3 regions of the Photorhabdus viridis genome follow, and region 1 is predicted to be linked to each of the others. Evidence: predicted binding sites of a transcription regulator. Region 1 holds the regulator's gene; each other region holds the start of a gene.
The links. Region 1 encodes PurR, which represses purine synthesis genes. Its sites were predicted from a motif close to CANGCAAACGTTTGCNTG; they were not measured.
Positions count from the first base shown of each region.

Region 2: cvpA (colicin V production protein) is a predicted target of PurR. The motif match lies at 2,864-2,881, and genes of this name have one in related genera.
Region 3: carA (glutamine-hydrolyzing carbamoyl-phosphate synthase small subunit) is a predicted target of PurR. The motif match lies at 4,102-4,119, and genes of this name have one in related genera.

Region 1 covers NZ_JBEJZY010000027.1:54,423-62,373, reverse strand. Annotated here, with positions in the region: gene ABR397_RS13235 (leucyl aminopeptidase) at 1-492, shown strand, start outside; gene cfa (cyclopropane fatty acyl phospholipid synthase) at 545-1,696, opposite strand; gene punC (purine nucleoside transporter PunC) at 1,993-3,192, opposite strand; gene punR (DNA-binding transcriptional activator PunR) at 3,340-4,248, shown strand; gene purR (HTH-type transcriptional repressor PurR) at 4,255-5,280, opposite strand; gene ABR397_RS13210 (Grx4 family monothiol glutaredoxin) at 5,767-6,114, shown strand; gene rnt (ribonuclease T) at 6,217-6,885, opposite strand; gene gloA (lactoylglutathione lyase) at 6,885-7,298, opposite strand; gene ABR397_RS13195 (DUF1289 domain-containing protein) at 7,471-7,710, shown strand.
Region 2 covers NZ_JBEJZY010000013.1:58,206-66,156, reverse strand. Annotated here, with positions in the region: gene accD (acetyl-CoA carboxylase, carboxyltransferase subunit beta) at 1-775, shown strand, start outside; gene folC (bifunctional tetrahydrofolate synthase/dihydrofolate synthase) at 768-2,066, shown strand; gene dedD (cell division protein DedD) at 2,056-2,733, shown strand; gene cvpA (colicin V production protein) at 2,937-3,443, shown strand; gene purF (amidophosphoribosyltransferase) at 3,458-4,975, shown strand; gene ABR397_RS07250 (UbiX family flavin prenyltransferase) at 5,024-5,608, shown strand; gene ABR397_RS07245 (TIGR01777 family oxidoreductase) at 5,589-6,503, opposite strand; gene yfcG (GSH-dependent disulfide bond oxidoreductase) at 6,630-7,250, opposite strand; gene ABR397_RS07235 (hypothetical protein) at 7,431-7,951, opposite strand, start outside.
Region 3 covers NZ_JBEJZY010000024.1:30,748-38,698, forward strand. Annotated here, with positions in the region: gene carB (carbamoyl-phosphate synthase large subunit) at 1-2,699, opposite strand, end outside; gene carA (glutamine-hydrolyzing carbamoyl-phosphate synthase small subunit) at 2,715-3,878, opposite strand; gene dapB (4-hydroxy-tetrahydrodipicolinate reductase) at 4,312-5,133, opposite strand; gene ispH (4-hydroxy-3-methylbut-2-enyl diphosphate reductase) at 5,248-6,201, opposite strand; gene fkpB (FKBP-type peptidyl-prolyl cis-trans isomerase) at 6,182-6,652, opposite strand; gene lspA (signal peptidase II) at 6,773-7,276, opposite strand; gene ileS (isoleucine--tRNA ligase) at 7,276-7,951, opposite strand, start outside.

The DNA of each region.
Region 1 (7,951 bases):
GGTTATTTGGATAAAGACCATCAGTGGACATCCATTGATGGTAATGGAAATCTTGATGTTATTCCTGGGGAAATTGCGAGTCATATAAAGAACCTTAACGGTAGTGTTAGTTTTAGTGGCACCTTTTTGAGTACTGCACCATTTGCCATAAAATATGGAGTTGTCAATGATATGATGATGATAAATATAAAAGAGGGTGAAATCATTGGGTTTGATTGTGATAATGTGGAATTTAATAGAGATTTTAATTTATATCTAAACCATAATCACGGAAATCGAATTGTTGAAGAATTTGGTATTGGCACCAATACGGGAGTGAAAGCGCTTTACGGCAGAAATGCGGGTTTTGAAGAACGTCATCCTGGTTTACATCTTGGCTTGGGAGGCGGTGTAAAGGGAAGCCATCATTTAGATTTGATATTTTCTGGTGGAAAAATAGCATTTGATCAAACGACCTTTTTTGATAATGGCTATATTGGTTATTTTCGTTAGTGAAAAATACATCTATAAGCCACAGTGGGTTCCCACTGTAGCTTTTAGTTAATTACCGGGCTACCCGTAACCCGCCTTCAATACCTTTTGGGCTGAACATGATTTGCCATAATTGAATATCGCGTGCACGAAATGCACCTGCACTGGCATTCAGATAATAGCTAAACATGCGTTTAAATGTTGGACTATAGTTATCTTGTATCTCCGGCCAACGGGCAAAAAATCTTTCATGCCAGGCTATCAGTGTGCGATCATAATCTGCACCAAAATTATGCCAATCTTCCATAACAAAACAGTTTTTGCTGGTATGTGCTATTTGCTCTATAGAAGGTATGCAGCCATTAGGAAAAATATATTTGCTGATCCACGGGTCAGCGCTGATTTTACTTTTGTTGGAGCCGATGGTGTGTAGCAGGAATAAACCATCAGGTTTCAGGTTTCTTTGAACAACGTCGAAGTAGGTTGAATAATTCTTAGGCCCGACGTGTTCAAACATACCAACAGAAACAATTCTGTCAAATTGCTTATGTAAATCCCGATAGTCTTTCAGAATAATGTTTACGTCCAGATTTGCACATTGTTTCTGTGCATATTTCTGTTGCTCAGCCGAAACGGTTACACCAGTTACGGAAACACCATAGTTTTTTGCAGCATAAATCGATAGCCCACCCCAACCACACCCAATATCCAGCAAAGTCATACCTGGAGAGAGCTCTAATTTCTCGCAGATGAGCTTCAATTTATCAAGTTGAGCCTGTTCTAATGTTTCGGCTTGTTTCCAATATCCGCAGGAATATTGCATATAAGGGTCTAGCATACGGGTAAAAAGATCATTGCCTAAATCATAATGTTGATGACCGACAATCCATGACCGTTTTGGAGTTTGTAAATTACGTAAACGAATTATTGCGATTTTCAGTGTATTTTTGAAATTACTGGGCATTTTATTTTCTAATCCAGCACGTAAAACGCGATAAAAGAAAATATCTAACCGTTCACAATCCCACCAGCCAGCCATATAACTTTCACCTAATCCCATTGAGCCCTGTTGTAACACTCTTTTATAGAAATCAGGATTTTTTACTTGGATGTCATAGGGATTGTGACCATTAATCTGAATCCCTGCTTCTTGTAGCATTTCATTGGCAATTCGCTGCCAAGAATTAGTGACGGATTTTTGGTTTTCAATGTGCGATAAACTCATATACTCTCCAAGGTTAGGGTGATGGAATATTGAGGGGCTCGTTTTAGCTAACAAAGCAGAATGCGAGGGAGCAAAATGCGAAAAATAGCAAAGAATTAAAGCGAGAAACCCTAAAAATTACTAATCCATAAACTTAATCGGGGACATCATTGCTCCTGAAAACCTCAAATTCAGGTTATTTAGAATAAGGAACTTATATGAGTATAAAAGCGGAAAATTGTTTCATCAATTAATAAATAAAGACTGTAATTAATTGATAACCAACAGTCTTTATTGGTGTAACCATTTGATTAATATCAATAATGTTTTTCAACGGCTTGAATGCAGCGATCAGCTTTTTTTTTCCACTGTATAAAATACCCTAATACCATCAGAATAACGGTAGAAGCCATGACGGTGGTTGTTGATATAAGTGGATTGTTGACAAATGCTGAAACAATCAGGCTGGCAATAAAACAGAGCCCTAATTGGAGCGTGTTTTGCAATGCGGCTGCTTTTCCACTGTCTTGTGGGTAAGCGGATAAAGCATTAGCGACTGCAATTGGATATGAAGCACCATTCATAGCGGCCATAAAGCAGAAAGGGACCAGAATCGTCAACATGGTTGGTTCGCTGAATTTTGCGATTAAATACAGCACAATCATGCTGACAGCATAGCCAACCAACAGATAAGGGAAAACAATTTCACTTTTTATTTTGGTCAAGATACTGCGGCATCCATAACCACCGGCCATAAAGGCTAATGTTTGTGGCACATAACTCAGACCGATGTCCTTTGGGCTATAGCCCATATTACCGAGAATAAAAGGTGAGCCTGTTAGCCAGGCAAAAAAACCAGCGCTGCATGATGCAAATATCAGGACGTTGCCACTGAATACCGGTGATTTTAATAACGTAAAGAAAGATACATCGCTTTTCTGCGTTTCAGTCTCACGCTTTTTTTTGCGGTTTTCTTGCAGGAATAAAGTAGGCAACAGCAGTAATAATGTAATTGCCAGTAATACCAAAAAAATGATGCGCCAACCGCCATGTTGTAACAGCCAGGCGCCCATCAAAGGCGCCAGGGCAGGGGAAAGTGCGACCAGGGGCATGATCGTGGCAAAAACGCGTTTAGTATGGTTGGCGTCATAACGATCAATAACTAATGCTTGCCATGAAACAGCGGCTGAACAAACACCGATGGCTTGGATAAAACGCAAAACTAAAAGTTGCGTGGCGTCTGTTATCCAAAGCATACCCAGACAGCCAACGGAAAACGTTGATAACCCGATGATGATAATAGGCTTTCTTCCAAAGCGATCGGAAAGAGGCCCCCACAAAAGTTGAGCAAAGGCAAAACCTGCAAGAAAGACGCTCAGGCTGGCGCTGATTGCTCTCGTCGATGTGCCCAATTCTTGTTGCATAGAGCCGAATGCCGGTAGATACATATCAATAGCTAGGTAACCCAGCATACTCAAGCCTGCAAGGTAGAACATGAACTGACTTGAGTTTTTCATTTGATTACTCTCTTTGGATATCATGATTGAAATAACTTGCTGTGATAGGTAGATAAGAATATTTGCACATATTCTATATGCCGTGATTTTTACTTGTGAAACGGTAATATTTGGATAATGCTATGAAAAAAATTGAAAGGTAAAATTATGTGGTCAGAATATTCACTTGAAGTTGTGGATGCTGTTGCCAGAACGGGAAGTTTTAGCGCTGCTGCAACGGAATTGCACCGTGTCCCTTCTGCAATCAGTTATACCGTAAGGCAACTGGAAGAGTGGCTTGCGGTCCCATTGTTTGAACGTCGTCATCGGGATGTGGAATTAACTGAATCAGGCGCTATTTTTATCAAAGAAGCTCGCGCTGTTATCAAAAAAATGATTGACACTCGTCATCAGTGCCAACAGGTTGCAAATGGCTGGAGAGGACAGCTTAGTATTGCTATTGACCGGGTTGTTAAACCAGAACGCAGTCGTCGGCTTATTCTTGATTTTTATCACCATTTTCCTGATATAGAGCTGTTTATTCATCAGGAAGTATTCAATGGTGTATGGGACGCGCTGGTGGATGGCCGGGTTGATGTTGCAATTGGCGCCACCCGAGTAGCGCCGGTAGGGGAAAGGTACAGTTTCCGGGATATGGGATTTATGCCCTGGCTGTGTATCGTCAGTACGGGCCATGCTTTGGCTCAGTTGAACGGTCCATTGTCTGATGATCAAATGCGGCCTTATCCTAGCTTGTGTCTTGAGGATACATCCCGCAATTTACCGAAGCGAGACACCTGGACTCTGGATAATCAGCGCAGGCTAGTGGTACCTGATTGGGAATCTGGTCTGGCTTGTCTGAATGAGGGTTTGTGTGTGGGGATGGTACCCAAGCATAGGGCAATGCCGCTGATCCGACAGAAAAAACTGGAAGCATTAGAATTAGAGCAGCCTTTGCCAGATAGCCCGTGTTGTTTGACATGGGTGCAAAACAGCCATTCTCCGGCATTAAGTTGGCTTCTTGGCTATCTCGGCGATAGTGAAACTCTTAATGCTGAATGGCTTCAGGATGAATAGGGAGGATTAACGGCGATAGTCGATAAATGGGCCATCTGTGACAGAGCGCCGTTCAACCAAACGTGGATGTACTTCAATAGTTTGTGCATCTTCACGTTTACTGACTATTCTGTCCAGTAACATAGAAAATGCCATTTGTCCCAGACGTTCTTTTGGCTGATGGATAGTCGTCAATGCCGGAGATAAATAGCGGGCGTTGCGTATATTGTCGTAACCGATCACAGAAATATCCTGTGGGACGCGTAATCCTAGTTCATCAGCAGCACAAATAGCCCCCATTGCCATAACATCGCCACCACAGAAAACTGCGGTCGGACGCTGTTTTTGATTCAGAATTTGATGCATGGCTTTGTAGCCCGATTCAGGTTCAAAATCCCCTTGAACAATCCACTCTTCTCTGATTGGAATACTGGCTTCTTTTAAGGCTTTCAAGAATCCCTGATGGCGGCCGCCACCGGTATTTCGTGCCAGAGGGCCGGGGATCGCACCAATATCACGATGACCACGTTCAATAAGATAGCGGCCAGCCAGATAACCGCCGTGGAATGCGTTATCAATAATCGTATCAGTGAAATCACTTCTGGCTTGCCCCCAATCCATGACGACCATTGGGATATTGCGATAATCTTCTAACATTCCCAGCAATTGTTCCGGGTACTCTGAACACATCACCAGCAAGCCATCCACCCGTTTTTGTGCCAGCATGGCCAGATAGGCTTTCTGTTTATCAATGTTATTGTGTGAGTTACACAAAATCAGCGTATAGCCTTTGCTATAACAACTGTTCTCAACGGCTTCAATGATTTCAGCAAAATAGGGAGCTTCGCTGGACGTTGCCAGTAATCCGATCGATTTTGTATGGTTAACTTTCAGACTGCGGGCAACAGCACTGGGTGAATAACTCAGTTCTTTGATAGCAGCCCAAACGGCGGCCTTGGTATCTTCGGCGACGAAACGGGTTTTATTAATAACATGGGATACAGTAGTGGTTGAAACGCCAGCGTGCTTAGCCACATCTTTGATCGTTGCCATGAGATGAAATACTCCTGACCTTTTGGTCTAAATTTAAAACTCTTTGTTAATTATTTACCAGCATCTTTATACATTAGGGTGTCTGCTGGCAATAATTTAGCGATAAATCCTGAATTTTGTCTGATCTGGCTCAAAAGTGAAAGCAATAATCAATGTTATAAAATACAGGGTAATCGCTATTTTATTTTTTTTCCTTAAATGTAAGGATAATTAACCATATTAAATGAATGGTATTTGTGGTTATAGACGTCTATTCTGAGGGGGCATCGATGAATACCGATTTGAAGCTTGGCTTATTTACTGCGGTGAGCACGTTGGCGATGATTGCCATTTTTGCTGCTGTTTGCTTGATCTTTGCCTGATAAAGGCCATACGCGCCAGGATAAGAAAATATCAGGATGCATATTGGTGAGAGAAAATGGTATTCTCCGCCAATATTGTGACGATGTTGGTTATCAACATACTGTTGGTTTAAAGGAAATAAAAATGACGACTATTGAGAAGATTGAGCGCCAAATTAAAGAGAACCCGATTCTGCTGTATATGAAAGGCTCTCCTAAATTACCAAATTGTGGATTTTCTGCCCAGGCTGTTCAGGCTTTATCTGCATGTGGTGAACGTTTTGCTTATGTAGATATTTTGCAAAATCCAGATATTCGTGCAGAATTGCCTAAATATGCTAACTGGCCAACTTTTCCTCAGCTTTGGGTCGAGGGTGAGTTGATAGGTGGATCCGATATTATTATTGAAATGTATCAACGTGGTGAGCTACAAACATTAATTAAAGAAACTGCTGATAAATATCGCTCTCAGGATGAAAACGCGACAGAATAATTTTTAAATTAGCGACAGGCTATTATGTTATCTCCCCATATGTTGATATATGGGGGTTTTTGTTATTGCTTAAATTTAAATTTGATTATATTAATCTTATAGTTAGCTATAAGTCTCTCCGGTTTTTTCTTCTTCTGTTGTCGCTAAGGGCCAGCCGCCGAGTTGTTTCCAGCGGTTAACCATTTTACAGAATAATTCAGCGGTACGCTCAGTATCATATAAGGCGCTGTGAGCTTGATTATTGTCGAATGGGATCCCGGCAGTGGCGCAGGCTTTTGCTAAAATCGTTTGTCCTAATACCAGGCCACCTAAAGCAGCCGTATCAAAAGTCGCAAATGGATGAAATGGATTCCGTTTCAGTCTGGCGCGTTCTGCGGCAGCCATAACAAAACTATGATCAAAGTTAGCATTGTGCGCAACGATAATGGCCCGACTACAATGACTATTTTTTATCCCTTTACGAACCATTTTGAAAATAGTGTGCAGAGCTTCATATTCGCTTACTGCTCCACGTAGCGGGTTTGATGGATCGATGCCGGTAAACTCCAGGGCTGCTGGTTCAAGATTTGCGCCCTCAAATGGTTCAATATGGAAATGAAGTGATTCGCTTGGCGTCAGCCAACCTTGATCATCCATCTCCAGTGTGATGGCGGCAATTTCAAGTAACGCGTCTGTTTTGGCATTAAAGCCGCCAGTTTCAACATCAATAACGACAGGGTAATAACCTCGAAAACGCCCACTAAGGACGTTTGGCTCTTTTTTGTCAGACATCAGATTGAGTTACCCAGGGCGTTGCTGGCATTTTTGTTTTCAATAAGCTCAATTTTGTAACCATCTGGATCTTCAACGAAAGCAATAACGGTTGTTCCACCTTTTACCGGGCCGGCTTCACGGGTAATGTTACCACCTGCTTTGCGAATAGATTCGCAAGTGGCTGCGACATTATCGACGCCCAATGCAATATGACCAAAGGCATCTCCCATTGCATAATGGTCAACTCCCCAGTTATAAGTTAACTCGATCACCGCCCCTTCGCTTTCATCTGTGTAACCAACGAAAGCGAGTGAGTACTTATATTCTGTATTCTCACTGACGCGCAGCAGGCGCATTCCTAATACTTCAGTATAAAAATCAATGGAGCGTTGCAGATCACCAACGCGGATCATGGTGTGGAGTAAGCGCATAATTACCTCTCATTTAATGGTTTTACCAGTATTTTTGTGCGACAGGTCGCACAAAAACCACTAACTATAACGTGTCTTACGGTTACAGTTCAATTTATCCATAATTATAATTTATTCTCATCTGGGTTTATAATTAAATATAGTATATGAATTATATAGGAAACGGGATGTGATGGTCGAGCAACTAGAGTTCTTTGCTATTCCCACTCCTTGTCGAGGAATTTGTCAGGCTAATGAGCGGGGTTTCTGTTTGGGATGTTATCGTAGCCGGGAAGAAAGATTTAATTGGATGAAAATGTCGGATGGGCAAAAGCGTGAAGTATTGAGATTGTGCCGGCAAAGATATTTACGTGCAGTGAGAGCACAAAATCAGACAGATGAAGAACTGCCTGAGCAGCCATCACTATTTTAATTAGAAAATTTTGAGGTTATTAGAATTAATAATTCAATGATTTACTTATATAGGGTTATATTTTTGGCGAAGTTATAAATGTTCTACTATAATTTAGGATGTTTTGTTTGTTATTTTTTTATTTATTGCTTAACGGGGAGGTTAACGGTTTTTATTTTGATTTTTTTATAACATTATGTTTTTAATGAAATTTATAGTTTGATTGTGTGACAAATGTAAAATAAAAACAACATTAATGTAA
Region 2 (7,951 bases), on a different contig from region 1:
TTCGGCGCGTACCCGGTTGGAGACTCTTCTTGATGAAGGAACAAAAACTGAATTAGGGGAGGAATTAGAGCCGAAAGATATTCTGAAATTCCGCGATTCTAAAAAGTATAAAGACCGTATATCGGCAGCACAAAAGCAAACTGAAGAGAAAGACGCTCTGGTCGTGATGAAAGGCACGTTGAGTGGTATGCCGGTGGTTGTTGCTGCTTTTGAATTTGCGTTTATGGGTGGTTCAATGGCTTCTGTTGTCGGCGCCCGTTTTGTTCGTGCGGTAGAACAGGCGTTGGAAGACAATTGCCCTCTGATCTGTTTTTCTGCCAGTGGCGGCGCCCGTATGCAAGAAGCGCTGATGTCACTGATGCAGATGGCGAAAACCAGTGCTGCTTTGGCAAAAATGCAGGAACGTGGTTTGCCTTACATTTCTGTGATGACTGACCCGACAATGGGCGGTGTTTCAGCGAGTCTGGCAATGTTGGGTGATATCAATATTGCTGAACCGAAGGCATTGATTGGTTTTGCCGGGCCACGCGTTATTGAGCAGACAGTACGTGAGAAATTGCCGCCAGGTTTCCAACGCAGTGAGTTTTTGCTGGAAAAGGGGGCGATTGACATGATTGTTCGTCGTCCTGAAATACGAGATACACTTGCCAGTTTGCTTGCTAAACTGACTCATCAGCCGCAACCTGGTACTAAACCTATTGTTGCTGAATTTGTGGCAGAACCCGCTGATGTTGAGGCGGATATTCAAATAAATACCAATAAAGAAGATGTCTGATACTTTACAAATTCTTCAAGCCACGTCGTCACTGACGACGTGGCTTTCCTATCTTGAAACCCTGCATACTAAAGCCATTGATATGGGGCTTGAACGTGTAGGTAAACTAGCTCGAACCTTGGATCTGGTTAATCCTGCACCTAAGGTGATAACCGTATCCGGCACTAATGGTAAAGGCACCACCTGTTGCACTATCGAATCTGTTCTGCTGGCGGCTGGGCTGAGAGTGGGTGTTTACAGCTCTCCGCATCTTGTACGTTATACTGAAAGAGTTCGTATTCAGGGTAAAGAGTTACCTGAACAGGAATTCTGTCGTGTATTTGCGGATATTGAATCCCGTCGTGGTGGTATTTCACTGACTTATTTTGAGTATGGCACATTAGCGGCTCTGCAATTGTTTAAAGAAGCTTGCCTGGATGTGGTCATTTTAGAAGTCGGCTTAGGTGGGCGGCTGGATGCGACTAATATTGTGGATGCCGATATTGCAGCCGTTACCAGTATTGCACTCGATCATATTGATTGGTTGGGGGCTGATCGCGAACATATCGGTCGTGAGAAAGCGGGTATTTTCCGCAAAGATTGTTTTGCCGTGGTGGGTGAACCGGATATGCCATCTTCTATTGCGGAAGTCGCGGATGAATTAGGGGCCAGATTGTTCCGCTGTGGTATTGACTGGCGATTTTCTCAACAGGAGAAAGATTGGCGCTGGCAATCTGATGATATGCTATTTAGTAATCTGCCTTTGCCAAATGTTCCTTTGATGAATGCCGCAACCGCAATGGGTGTTATTTGTTGCCTGTTACGACAAGGAGATAAAGTCAGTCAGGCTATTAATGAAAATGCCATCCATCAGGGGCTGCAAAATGCGCAATTGCCTGGGCGTTTCCAAATGATTCATGAAAAGCCGTTGTTGATTCTGGATGTGGCGCATAACCCACATGCCGCGGCGTATTTGGTACAGAAATTAGCCCTGTTGCCCCGTCAACTGGGCAGCAAAATTCTTGGGGTAGTGGGTATGCTTGGCGATAAAGATATTGCCGGCACACTGGCTTGTTTGTCAAAGCAAATTAATGAGTGGTATTGCGCTCCGTTGACTGAACTGCGTGGTGCAGATGCACAGGCATTGGCTGAGCATCTTGAACAGCCACGGGTATTTACTGATGTGGAAAGTGCCTGGCGCCAGGCAATGGCAGACGCTGATAAACAGGATATTGTTGTCGTTTGTGGTTCATTCCACACCGTAGCGCATGTCATGGAGGCTCTGGACAGGGAGAAGCGAAGTGGCAAGTAAATTTCAAAATCGTTTGGTCGGTACAATTGTATTGGTAGCACTGGGTGTTATTGTGTTGCCTGTATTGTTGGACGGCAACAAGAAATATAACGAAGATAAGTTTGCATCAATTCCCCTGGTTCCGAAACCTGGGGATGAGCAAGAAATTGAATCTATTCCTCCCCTTAATCCGCCAATATTATCAATACCTCTGGAAGACGAGACAGAGGTATTGCTGCCGGAGACGCTGGAGCAGCCGGAAATACCATTGGTGACAGTTCCTCCCTCGCCTGCACCGATAGCGCCTCCTGCTGTTCAGCCGGAAGTCAAACCTCAACCACAGATTAAACCTGAACAAAAACCGGATATTAAGCAGCCGGCACCGGCGAAACCAGAGATTAAACCGGAACCGAAGCCTGAAGTTAAACCCGTTGAAAAAGCACCGCAAGGGCAAGCATATATCGTACAACTGGGCGCCTTGAAAAACGCTGGAAAGGTGGATGAAATCGTTGCCAGACTGCGTTTGTCGGGTTATCAGGTCTATACGGTACCTTCATCTCCGGTGAATGGGCAGTTAACCAGAATATATGTCGGTCCGAATGCTTCTAAACAACAACTCGACTCGGCGCTATCAGAACTGAAAAATCTGACAGGATTACAAGGGCAGGTAAGAAGCTATAGACCGTAATAAAGCTGACGATGCCTATGTGACGAATAGGATAATTGTGATGAAATTAAGTAGTAAATATTAAGTGACCGCGGCGATAATGAATTTCCTATATCGCCGCTAATTATTTTCAGTGGAATCGGAAATCTGCTACGCAAACGTTTTCGTTTTCTGTTAAAATGCGCCTGAAACGGATGCCGGGGCGTCTATTTTGGAATTAAAACATGGTTTGGATTGATTACGTTATTATTGCCATTATTGGCTTCTCGGCATTGGTTAGCCTGATTCGTGGGTTTATTCGTGAGGCGTTGTCACTGGTCACCTGGGGATGTGCTTTTTTTGTGGCAAGCCACTTTTACTCTTACTTAGCGGTCTATTTTACCCGTTTTGAAGATGAACTGGTGCGTAACGGAATCGCCATCGCGCTTCTGTTTATTGCGACTTTGATTGTCGGTTCTATGGTGAACTATGTGATAGGTTCTCTTGTGCAACGGACTGGATTGTCTGGTACTGATCGGGTACTCGGAGTCTGCTTTGGGGCATTGCGTGGTGTGCTGATTGTCGCTGCTATCCTGTTTTTTTTGGATACATTCACACCATTGTCTCAAAGTGATGACTGGAAGCAGTCACAATTGATCCCACAGTTCAGTCATATCATCAGGTGGTTCTTTGACTACCTGCAAAATGCGTCAAGTTTCCTGCCGGAGAAATATACCTCTCCGCTTGGCTGATGAGGAAAAACTACATGTGCGGTATTGTTGGTATCGTCGGTTTTACACCGGTTAACCAGTCGATTTATGATGCGTTGACGGTGCTTCAGCACCGTGGGCAAGATGCTGCTGGCATTGCCACTATTGATGGTAACAATGGGTTTCGTTTACGCAAAGCCAACGGCTTAGTGAGAGATGTGTTTGAAACCCGGCATATGCTGCGTTTACAGGGAACGATTGGGATTGGTCATGTTCGCTATCCAACGGCAGGCAGCTCCAGTGCATCGGAAGCCCAGCCGTTTTATGTGAACTCTCCATTTGGAATTACATTGACACACAATGGTAATTTGACGAATGCGCATGAATTAAAAAGAATGTTGTTTGAAAATGCCCGTCGCCATGTGAATACCACGTCGGATTCCGAGATTTTGCTCAATGTTTTTGCTAATGAATTGGATCGTTTCCAGCATTATCCGCTGGAGCCTGACAATATTTTCGCCGCAGTAGCGGCAATGCATAAACAGGTTCGTGGCGCTTATGCCTGTATTGCGATGATTATCGGTCATGGATTAGTCGCTTTCCGCGATCCGCACGGCATTCGTCCGTTGGTGTTAGGCAAGCGTACTCTGAATGATGGCCGTAATGAGTATATGGTCGCCTCTGAAAGTGTTGCATTGGATACTTTGGGCTTTGAATTCCTGCGGGATGTTGCATCGGGTGAAGCGGTTTATATCACAGAGAAAGGCCAGTTATTTACCCGCCAGTGCGCTGAAAATCCTTCTCTGACCCCCTGTTTGTTTGAGTTTGTCTATTTTGCCCGTCCAGACTCTTTTATTGATAAGATTTCGGTTTATAACGCCCGTGTGCGGATGGGGCATAAGCTGGGGACGAAAATTGCCCGTGAGTGGGAAGATTTACATATTGATGTGGTTATTCCTGTTCCTGAAACTTCCTGTGATATTGCTTTGGAAATTGCCCGTATACTGGGTAAACCCTACCGTCAGGGGTTTGTGAAAAACCGTTATGTTGGACGGACATTTATTATGCCGGGCCAACAGGAGCGCCGGAAGTCAGTTCGCCGCAAACTGAATGCCAATCGTGCGGAATTCCGCGATAAGAATGTGCTGCTGGTGGATGACTCTATCGTTCGCGGTACAACGTCAGAACAGATTGTTGAAATGGCCCGTGAAGCGGGAGCGAAGAGGGTTTATCTTGCTTCTGCGGCTCCAGAAGTGCGTTTCCCGAATGTTTATGGCATTGATATGCCAAATGCAAATGAATTGATCGCTCATGGACGTGAAGTTGATGAAATTCGCCAGCTTATTGGTGTAGATGCGTTGATATTCCAGGATTTGACGGATCTGATTGATGCTGTTCGTGAAGAAAATCCAGATATTGAAGAGTTTGAATGTTCAGTATTCAATGGCATTTATGTTACCAAAGACATTGACCAGACTTATCTCTATTATCTGGAAAATTTGCGTAAAGACGATGAAATGACATTGAATAATCAGAACGAAATCGAAAACTTGGATATCTATAATGAAGGTTGATGACCTTCGGATTTAAAATTGTTGTCCAGTGTCCAGCACGAGGAAAAAATGAAAAGATTGATCGTGGGGCTTACAGGAGCAAGCGGGGCTATTTATGGCGTCAGGCTGCTGCAAGTTTTACAGCCAGTTGAAGGCATAGAAACACATCTGGTCATCAGTCAGTCCGCTCGCCAGACACTGGCGCTTGAAACAGATTATAGTTTACGGGATGTGCAAGCGCTGGCTGATGTCGTGTATGACAACAGAGATATCGCCGCTGCTATTTCTTCCGGTTCGTTCAAAACTTCGGGTATGGTCGTTTTGCCATGTTCAATGAAAACCCTTTCAGGTATTGTTCACAGCTATACCGATGGATTAGTGACCAGAGCGGCAGATGTTGTATTGAAAGAAAACCGTAAGTTGGTGCTTGGTGTGAGAGAAACGCCATTGCATTTGGGGCATCTCAGGTTGATGACTCAGGCGGCTGAAATAGGTGCGGTGATTATGCCGCCGGTGCCTGCATTTTATCATCGGCCTGAACAGATTCAGGATATTATTGACCAGACGGTTAATCGGGTGCTTGATCAGTTTGATATCGAGCTGCCTCATGATCTGTTTACCCGTTGGCAAGGCGCTAAAGGTGTTGAGATTTAGTGTTTAGTAGGTCTTCAAAGGCTTCCTTTAGCTGAAAATAGCGAAAGCCAAAACCAGCTTGTTCCAGTTTATGCGGTATTGCCTGCTGTCCTCCCAGTACCAGTGCCGCAGCTTCTCCCATGAGTAGTTTCAGCACAAAAGCAGGTATACGGATAATTGCAGGGCGGTTCAATACTTCTCCGAGTGTTGCGGCAAACTGATCATTATGTACCGGATAAGGGGCGGTGATATTAAAAGGACCGCTTAAACCAGGCGTCATCAACAGGTAATAGATACCATTTACCATATCATCAATATGGATCCAAGGCAGATACTGCTTTCCGCTACCCATAGGGCCACCAAGTCCAAGACGGAAAAGCGGTAACATTTTTTTCAGTGCTCCGCCGTTTTTTGCCAATACAACGCCGGTACGTAAAAGACAAACACGGGTTTTATCACTGGCAGCTTGTAACGCAAGTTGTTCCCATCGTTTACAGAGTTGATGAGTAAATTCATCATTGGGTGGCTCATGTTCTGTCACAACTGCCTGATTCTGATCGCCGTAATAGCCTACTGCAGAGCCGGAAATAAATACTTCTGGTGGTGTCTGACTGGCATTAATTAACTTGCTGAGTTGTTCTGTTAGTATCCAGCGGCTCTGGCACAGCTTTTCTTTTTGCGCTGAAGTCCAGGGTTTATTTGCAATGGGTTCGCCAGCAAGATTAATAACAGCATCAAAATCATTGAGGTCCGTTTTATCTTTCAGAGTAGTCCAGCATTCAGCTTGTTTACTGAACAGAGAATACACTTTTTGTGGCGAGCGGCTCAGAATGGTAATGGAATGGGATAGGGAAAGAAGCTGGCAAACCAGACGGCTGCCAATCAAGCCTGTTCCTCCGGTGATTAAAATATGCATACCCACTCCTATAACCAAAGTTTATATAGAAACTATAGCAGGGATATTAAGGCTGGTGATTTAAAATACAGCTATCTGTTAGCCGGATCAAGTTTTGCGGGGAAATAGTTACCCCGCAGACAGGTATCAGGCTTTGCTGTAGGCTATTTGGGTAGCGCGGCGTTGGCTAATAGCATCAAACCATTTTTTCACTGCGGGATAATCGCTCAGATCAATATTTTGACGCTCATAGGCACGAACCCACGGATAAGTTGAGATATCAGCGATACTGTATTCCTGACCACCCAGATAGGATGTTTTTTCCAATTGAGTATTCAGAACCTTATATAAGCGTTTTGTTTCTTCTTGATAACGATTAATCGCGTAAGGGACTTTCTCGGGCGCAAAATGACTAAAATGGTGATTTTGTCCCAACATTGGGCCAAAGCCGCCAACTTGCCAAAACAGCCATTGCAGGCTTTGAATACGTTCGCGCACATCTTTGCTGAGTAACTTACCTGTTTTCTCTGCCAGATAAGTCAGAATGGCGCCAGATTCAAAAATGGCGACAGGTTTGCCGCCATCGGCGGGTTGCTGATCAACAATAGCCGGAATTTTATTGTTAGGAGAAATTGCAAGAAATTCAGGTTTAAATTGATCTCCTGCGCCAATATCAATCCGGTAAATATTGTAAGGAAGGCCAGCTTCTTCAAGAAAGAGCGTGATTTTATGGCCATTTGGCGTTGGGGCATAATACAGATCGATCATAGAGCCTCCAGTGGGACATAAAATTGTATTATATATTACCTTAGATCTATCCAAGAATAGCCAATTCAGACCTTTTGCTGATTTCCGCACTGGCTGGCGATTGTCCGTATTGCCGGGGAAGTTTAACCGACAACGACTCCCCCGGTCATGAATTATCAGATGAAGCGGCAAAAAGAATGGTTATCTGGAATTCGTTCTTATACTGCCATCTGCGTTAACAACTGCCCGACTTCCGCCGTACAGATCTTTCTTGAAAGTAGAGTAATCTGTGCTGACATCCTCACGATTTTCTAATTTTGTCAATATTTCCTGGCTGGATATGCTAAATCCCTTGGCATGTATAGGAGAAGAGAAGGGTTCAGTATAGAGATTCAATCCCCACTGAGACGTTAAACCGTGGTTAGCCGCCCCTAAATTAACTTCGATCATAGAATGATGATTATCATCAACCAGATAACCTGTTGCCAGCCATCGGGTTAGCTCTTTCATTTCCCGCTCCCCTCGCTGAATTGACTGCTCTGGTGATTCCCCGTTAGCAGGAGTACCTAAAGAAAGATCATTTTTCAGTCCTGTGCCCAATAACCTGGCCGCAGTAATAAAACGATCCGTGGTGCCTGAAGGCGCAGCGACCGTTGGCAAATTGTGTAAGGCTGCATCCTTAGAAAATCCTGTATTTTCTTTCACATTCCAGACAGCAAAAC
Region 3 (7,951 bases), on a different contig from region 1:
AATTTGTTGAAAGGCAGTACAACCTCTTTCACTGAGTAGTATGGCGGGATGATCTCCTGAGTTGCGCCTTGTTCAGCCAGAGACTGGCCCACCATCACACGAGCTGCAACTTTCGCCAATGGCAAACCGGTAGCTTTAGAAACAAATGGCACAGTACGGGCTGCGCGAGGGTTGACTTCAATCAGGTAGACTTCGTCATTCTTGACTGCAAACTGGACATTCATCAAGCCACGGACACACAACTCAAACGCCAGTTTTTCTACCTGCTGACGCATGACATCCTGAATTTCCTGACTCAATGTGTAAGCCGGCAGTGAACAAGCTGAATCACCGGAGTGAACGCCTGCCTGCTCAATATGTTCCATAATGCCGCCAATCAGCACGCGTTCACCGTCACAGATAGCATCAACATCCACTTCTATTGCATCATCAAGGAAACGATCAAGCAGTACCGGGGCATCATTAGATACACTGACCGCCGTCTGGAAATAACGGCGTAAGTCAGCCTCGTCATATACAATCTCCATCGCACGGCCACCCAGAACATAAGATGGTCGAACCACCAGCGGATAACCCAGCGCATTCCCTTTCTCAACCGCTCGTTCAATTGTCGCTACAGTAGCATTTTCTGGTTGTTTCAGACCGAGACGATTGACCGCCTGTTTGAAACGCTCACGATCTTCAGCACGATCAATCGCATCCGGGCTGGTACCAATAATTGGCACACCTGCGGTTTCCAGCTCACGGGCCAATTTCAACGGAGTCTGCCCGCCATACTGAACAATCACCCCTTTTGGCTGCTCAACACGCACAATTTCAAGTACATCTTCCAAAGTGACCGGTTCGAAATAGAGGCGATCCGAAGTATCGTAATCTGTTGAAACCGTTTCTGGGTTACAGTTCACCATAATGGTTTCATAACCATCTTCACGCAGTGCCAATGATGCATGAACACAACAGTAGTCAAACTCGATCCCTTGTCCAATACGGTTAGGACCACCGCCCAATACCATGATCTTTGGCTTGTCACTATTCGGATTGGCTTCACACTCATCTTCATAAGTGGAATACATGTATGCAGTATCAGTCGCAAATTCCGCCGCACAGGTATCAACCCGTTTGTAAACCGGATACAAATTATATTTGTGACGCAGTTTGCGGATCTCTTTTTCCGCCACACCGACCAGCTGCGCCAAACGTGCGTCAGCAAAGCCTTTGCGTTTCAAATAACGCAGGAAATCGACAGTCAGGCTGTTAATTCCCTGTTCAGCCACTTGTTCTTCCAGTCGCACTAATTCTTCAATTTGCACCAAGAACCAGCGGTCAATATCAGTCAGATTGAAAACACCGTCAACCGACATACCGGCACGGAAAGCATCGGCGATATACCAGATACGCTCCGCACCTGCATCTTTCAATTCACTGCGTATTTTGGTCAATGCCTGTGGATCATCCAGACTGACTTTCGGATCAAAGCCAGTTGCTCCCACTTCCAAACCACGCAACGCTTTTTGCATGGATTCCTGCTGAGTACGGCCAATCGCCATCACCTCACCAACCGATTTCATCTGAGTCGTCAGGCGATCATTGGCGCCGGCAAATTTCTCGAAATTGAAACGAGGAATTTTAGTCACTACGTAATCAATAGAAGGTTCAAAGGAAGCCGGCGTGCGACCACCAGTGATATCATTCATCAGTTCATCAAGGGTATAACCTACCGCCAATTTGGCGGCAATTTTGGCAATCGGGAAACCTGTTGCTTTCGAAGCCAACGCAGAAGAGCGGGAAACGCGTGGGTTCATTTCGATGATAACCAAACGGCCATTTTTCGGGTTCACCGCAAACTGTACGTTAGAGCCTCCGGTTTCCACACCGATTTCACGCAATACCGCCATCGAAGCGTTACGCATGATTTGGTATTCTTTATCGGTCAGCGTTTGTGCCGGTGCGACGGTGATGGAATCGCCAGTGTGAATTCCCATAGCATCGAAGTTTTCAATCGAGCAGACGATGATGCAATTATCATTTTTATCACGCACCACCTCCATTTCATACTCTTTCCAACCAATCAAAGATTCATCAATCAATAGCTCGTTGGTTGGCGAAAGATCTAAACCACGCTCACAAATTTCTTCAAATTCTTCGCGGTTATAAGCGATACCGCCACCACTTCCTCCCATAGTAAAGGAAGGACGGATAATACAAGGAAAACCAACTTTATCTGCGACGGCCAGCGCTTCTTCCATTGAATGGGCAATACCAGAACGCGGGGTTTCTAAGCCTATCTTTTTCATTGCCATATCGAAACGGCGACGATCTTCCGCTTTATCAATTGCATCTGCGGTAGCGCCAATCATAGTCACGCCAAATTCTTTCAAAACCCCTTGACGTTCCAGTTCCAACGCACAGTTCAGCGCAGTTTGTCCGCCCATGGTTGGTAAAACCGCATCAGGACGCTCTTTTTCAATGATTTTACGTACCACTTCCCAGTGGATCGGCTCAATATAAGTGGCATCCGCCATTTCTGGATCAGTCATAATAGTGGCAGGGTTTGAGTTCACCAGCACAACACGATAACCTTCTTCTCGTAACGCTTTACAAGCCTGTGCACCTGAGTAGTCGAACTCACAAGCCTGGCCGATAACAATTGGGCCAGCACCCAAGATCAGGATACTTTTAATATCAGTACGTTTTGCCATTTTATTTTCTCCTGATTACTTGGTGTTATGACGATTATTTTGCTGACAATACTGTTTAATCAGCTCGATAAAGTGATCGAACAATGATGCAGTTTCATGTGGGCCAGGGCTGGCTTCCGGGTGCCCTTGGAAGCTGAATGCAGGTTTATCTGTACGATGAATTCCTTGCAACGTGCCGTCAAATAGGGATTTATGGGTCACACGCAGATTTACCGGCAGTGATTTTTCATCTACAGCAAAACCATGGTTCTGTGCGGTAATCATCACAATATTACGATCAAGATCTTTTACCGGATGGTTGCCGCCGTGATGGCCGAATTTCATTTTCATTGTTTCGGCGCCGCTCGCCAATGCCAGTAGTTGGTGCCCAAGGCAAATACCAAAGATCGGAATATTTGTCTCAAGGAGAGTTTTAATTGTTTCAATCGCATAGCCACAAGGTGCCGGGTCGCCCGGGCCATTGGACAAGAAAATACCATCTGGATTCAGCTTCAATACATCCTCAGCCGGTGTCTGAGCAGGAACTACTGTTAGGCGACAGCCACGATCTACCAGCATCCGCAAAATATTGCGTTTCGCACCAAAGTCATAAGCAACGACATGATAAGGCAGCTCTTGTTCTTGTTTCTCTTCCGGTAACCCATCCTCCAGAGTCCAGCTCCCCTGTAACCACGGATAAACTTGCTCCGTTGTCACCTCTTTTGCCAAATCCATCCCTTCCAGCCCTGGGAACGCTTGTGCTTTTTCCAGTGCAACCTGAGCGTTAATCTGTTTACCTGCTATAATACAACCATTCTGTGAACCTTTTTCCCTTAACAAGCGGGTCAGTTTACGGGTATCGATATCCGCTATTGCAACAATATTATGGCGTTTAAGGTAATCAGAAAGCGTTTCTTCGCTGCGGAAGTTACTGGTCAATAGCGGCAGATCACGAATTACCAGCCCCTGAGCCTGAATTTTTAGTGATTCTTTATCGACTGAGTTAACACCGATATTACCAATATGGGGATAAGTAAGAGTGACAATTTGGCGGGAATAGGAAGGGTCTGTAAGAATTTCTTGATATCCGGTCATTGAGGTATTGAAAACCACTTCCCCAACTGCCGCCCCTTCAGCACCTATGGCGCGACCGTGGAATTGGGTTCCGTCTTCCAGAACCAATATAGCTGACTTAATCAAAACACCCTCCAGAGAATAATAAATCACAATTAGTGCATATTAATTCAGATTTGTTGGTCAAAATCAATGCCAAAGCTGCTTTTTAGGCAAAATTTTGGCAAATTGCGCGCATTCTAATGATGAGAGGGATAGTTGTCTACAAAAAATGTTACTTTTATTATTTTTTTGCACACTTCACCGAAAAAACCAACAAAAGAAGACCAAAAATAGAAATAAAGTTAACTTAGAAAACGGTTGCCAGCCTAGAAGATTTAATTTTCAGACGAAAAACTGAAAAGAGTCATAAAAAGGAGAAAAAATAAGACAATAAAGGTAAAAAATAAGACAAAAATAATAAAAATCAATGACAATTTAACAAAATAAAACAAAGCAACTAAAAATCGCATAATACATAAATTAATTATGCGATATCAGATAGTTATAAAAATATTTTTTAAAGAAAGTCGAGCTCCAATACATCTTTCATATCAAAAAGACCACTATTTTTACCACTTAACCATAATGCTGCCTTCACCGCCCCATTTGCAAATGTCATTCGGCTGGAAGCCTTATGGGTTATCTCAACTCTCTCGCCAATATCTGCAAACATAGCGGTATGTTCACCTACGATATCCCCGGCACGGATGGTGGCAAAACCAATACTTTTCGGATCACGTTCACCGGTATAACCTTCACGGGCATAGACAGCACACTCTTTAAGATCCCGCCCTAAAGCATGGGCAATAGATTCTCCCATCGCTAATGCTGTTCCTGATGGTGCATCCACTTTATGGCGGTGATGTGCCTCGATAATCTCGATATCAGTATATTCACCCATCACTTTCGCCGCTTTTTCCAGTAATTTAAGCACCAGATTCACACCAACACTGAAATTTGCAGCAAATACTATCGGGATATCCACGGAAGCATCTTTAATCACCTGCTTACCTTCATCATCAAAACCTGTGGTGCCGATAACCATCGCTTTACCGTTCTGACGGCAAATTTTAAGATGGGCAAGCGTTCCTTCCGGGCGGGTAAAATCGATAAGAACATCAAAATTATCAACAACATTTTTCAGGTCATCACAAACAGTAACGCCTGTATTACCAATACCTGCCAATTCTCCGGCATCTGCGCCAATCAGAGAAGAGCCTGAGCGTTCTAAAGCTGCGCCAAGAGCGACGCCACTCAATTGATGGATAGCCTGTATTAACTGACGCCCCATACGCCCACCAGCACCAACAATAGCAACACGAATTTCTGTATCAGCCATAAGCCCTCACTGTGAATTAATCCCTTTCCTGATTTAACACAGGCGTTCAGTTAAATAAATATTTTAAATCAATAGATTATGAGCAATCCCACTCTTAATCAAGCGCAGTACTTTTTAACTAATTTGTTTAACTTCAACACGTAATTCTTTCGGCACTTCGAAAACAATATTCTCTTCCCTGCCATGTAATTCCTCGACAGAATCAGCACCAAGATTTTTCAGCCGTTCAATGACTTGCTGAACTAAGATATCTGGCGCTGAAGCTCCCGCAGTCACGCCAACCAGAGAAACGCCAGTTATCCATTCTTTTTTAATATCATCAGCAGAATCTATCAGGTAAGCAGGTTTACCAACACGTTGAGCTAACTCCGCTAGGCGGTTAGAGTTAGATGAATTTTTCGAACCAACAACCAGTACAACATCAGCATCAGATGCCAGATCCCGTACCGCTTCCTGGCGGTTAGTCGTCGCATAGCAGATATCATCTTTACGGGGACCGACAATGTTGGGGAATCGCTCATTAAGTGCATCAATTACTTCTGAAGTGTCATCAACGGATAACGTAGTTTGAGTCATAAAACACAAGTTATCTTCATCTTTGACTTTCAGATTCCACACATCTTCAGGAGATTCAACCAGATACATTCCACCATCAGCATTATTGTACTGACCCATTGTCCCTTCAACTTCCGGATGCCCAGCGTGACCGATCAAAATAGCTTCTTTGCCTTTGCGACTGGCTCTGGCCACTTCCATATGAACTTTGGTCACCAAGGGACAAGTCGCATCGAACAGCATCGTCAGATTGCGGGAACGGGCCTCCGCGCGGATCGCTTGTGAAACGCCGTGGGCAGAAAAAATCAGAATCGCATCATCGGGTACTTCTGCGATGTCTTCAATAAAGATAGCCCCACGCTTGCGCAGGTTATCCACAACATAGCGATTATGTACAACTTCATGGCGAACATAGATCGGTGCGCCATATAATTCCAGAGCACGTTCTACAATACTGATGGCCCGGTCAACACCGGCACAAAAACCACGAGGGTTAGCCAGCAATATCTGCATGGTTTTCCTCCAACTGTGGATCAATTTCCAACACTTCAATCTCAAATGTGATGTTCTGATCGGCTAACGGGTGATTGAAATCAACAATGACGGACTCCTCTGCTACTTCTTTTACAATGCCTGGCATTTCACTGCCATTCATTGCCGTAAATAACATTATAGTTCCAATTTCAGGAATACCCGTTTCGGCAAAATCACGCGGCGTAAAATATTGAATCAGATCAGGATTCGGTTTACCAAATACAGCCTCACCAGCCAGAGTAAATGTGTGTTTCTCTCTCTCTTTCAGGCCGGTAAGCTGCTGCTCCAAAGGTGAAGAAAGGGTTCCATCACCTAAACGGAATAATGCAGGTTTGCCCTGATGGTGGGTGGAATCAGCTGTAGAACCATCTTGCAGTTTTAACGTGAAATGCAGTAAAACCGCACTATCTGCATGTACCTGCTTTGACATATTACTCAGAACCTATTTTATTTGCGGCTTTTTGTCGTAAAAAGCGAACCTGGACACTGCCCAAGTTCACTATTCATTCACAAGAACCGCCTGAACAATAACGCCTACTAAAATAGGCTTTTAGCCTGCTTTAATTGTCTTTTCATCCGGGCTTAAAAAGCTATCAATGATAACCAATGCAGCCCCGATGCATATCGCCATATCGGCGATATTAAAGGTTGGAAAGTGCCAGTCACCGACATAAAAATCAATAAAATCGATGACAAAACCATGAACCAACCGGTCAAACAGATTACCCAATGCTCCACCAATAATCAGGGCATAAGCGATATTACTCAGTTTCTTCTTTGCACTGGAACGGTACATCATCACCACCAATACAACTGAAATAGTAATGGCAATTAATGCAAATAACCAACGCTGCCAGCCGTCTTTATCCGCAAGGAAACTGAAAGCCGCCCCCAGATTCTGGGCATAAGTCAGGTTGAAATAAGGTATTAATGGAACGGATTCATACAGATAAAAGTGTTTCAGCACTAACTGTTTACTACCCAGATCCAGAATCAATACCATGGCAACTAACCAAAGCCAGCGAAGGCCAGTGGAGCAAATGGGTCTATTCATCAGGCAAACTTACGCTCTTCGCCGTTACCGGCAACATTAGTTACACAGCGGCCACAAAGTTCTGCGTGCTCCGCCACCAATCCCACATCTTTAGCGTAATGCCAGCAACGAGGACATTTTTCACCATCCGCTTTACGGAAAGCAATTTTCAGGCTGTCGATTTCGCTTTGCTGCGCATCGTCACCCGCCTGTTCATAAGCCGCAACAGAAACCTGAGATGTCAGCAGAACAAAACGCAATTCATCGCCCAGGCTGTTCAATTTATCAGCCAATTCATTATTTGCATACAGAATAACGGCGGCTTCCAAAGAGCTGCGAATATGTTTATCTGCACGTGCCTGCTCCAGCACTTTGTTGACTTCACCACGAACAGCCAGTAAATCAGCCCAGAAAGCATCATTCATTTGTTCGCCTGCGGCCAGTCCAAACAAACCATCATACCACTCTTCGGTAAATACATACTGAGCACGTTTACCAGGCAATTCATTCCAGACTTCATCCGCGGTGAAGGAGAGAATAGGCGCCATCCAGCGAACCAATGCTTCTGCAATATGATACAGCGCAGTCTGACAACTGCGGCGAGCCAGACTATCGCCCTTCGCGGTATATTGACGGTCTTTAATGATATCGAGATAGAACGAACCCATTTCCACAGAACAGAACTGCATTAAACGC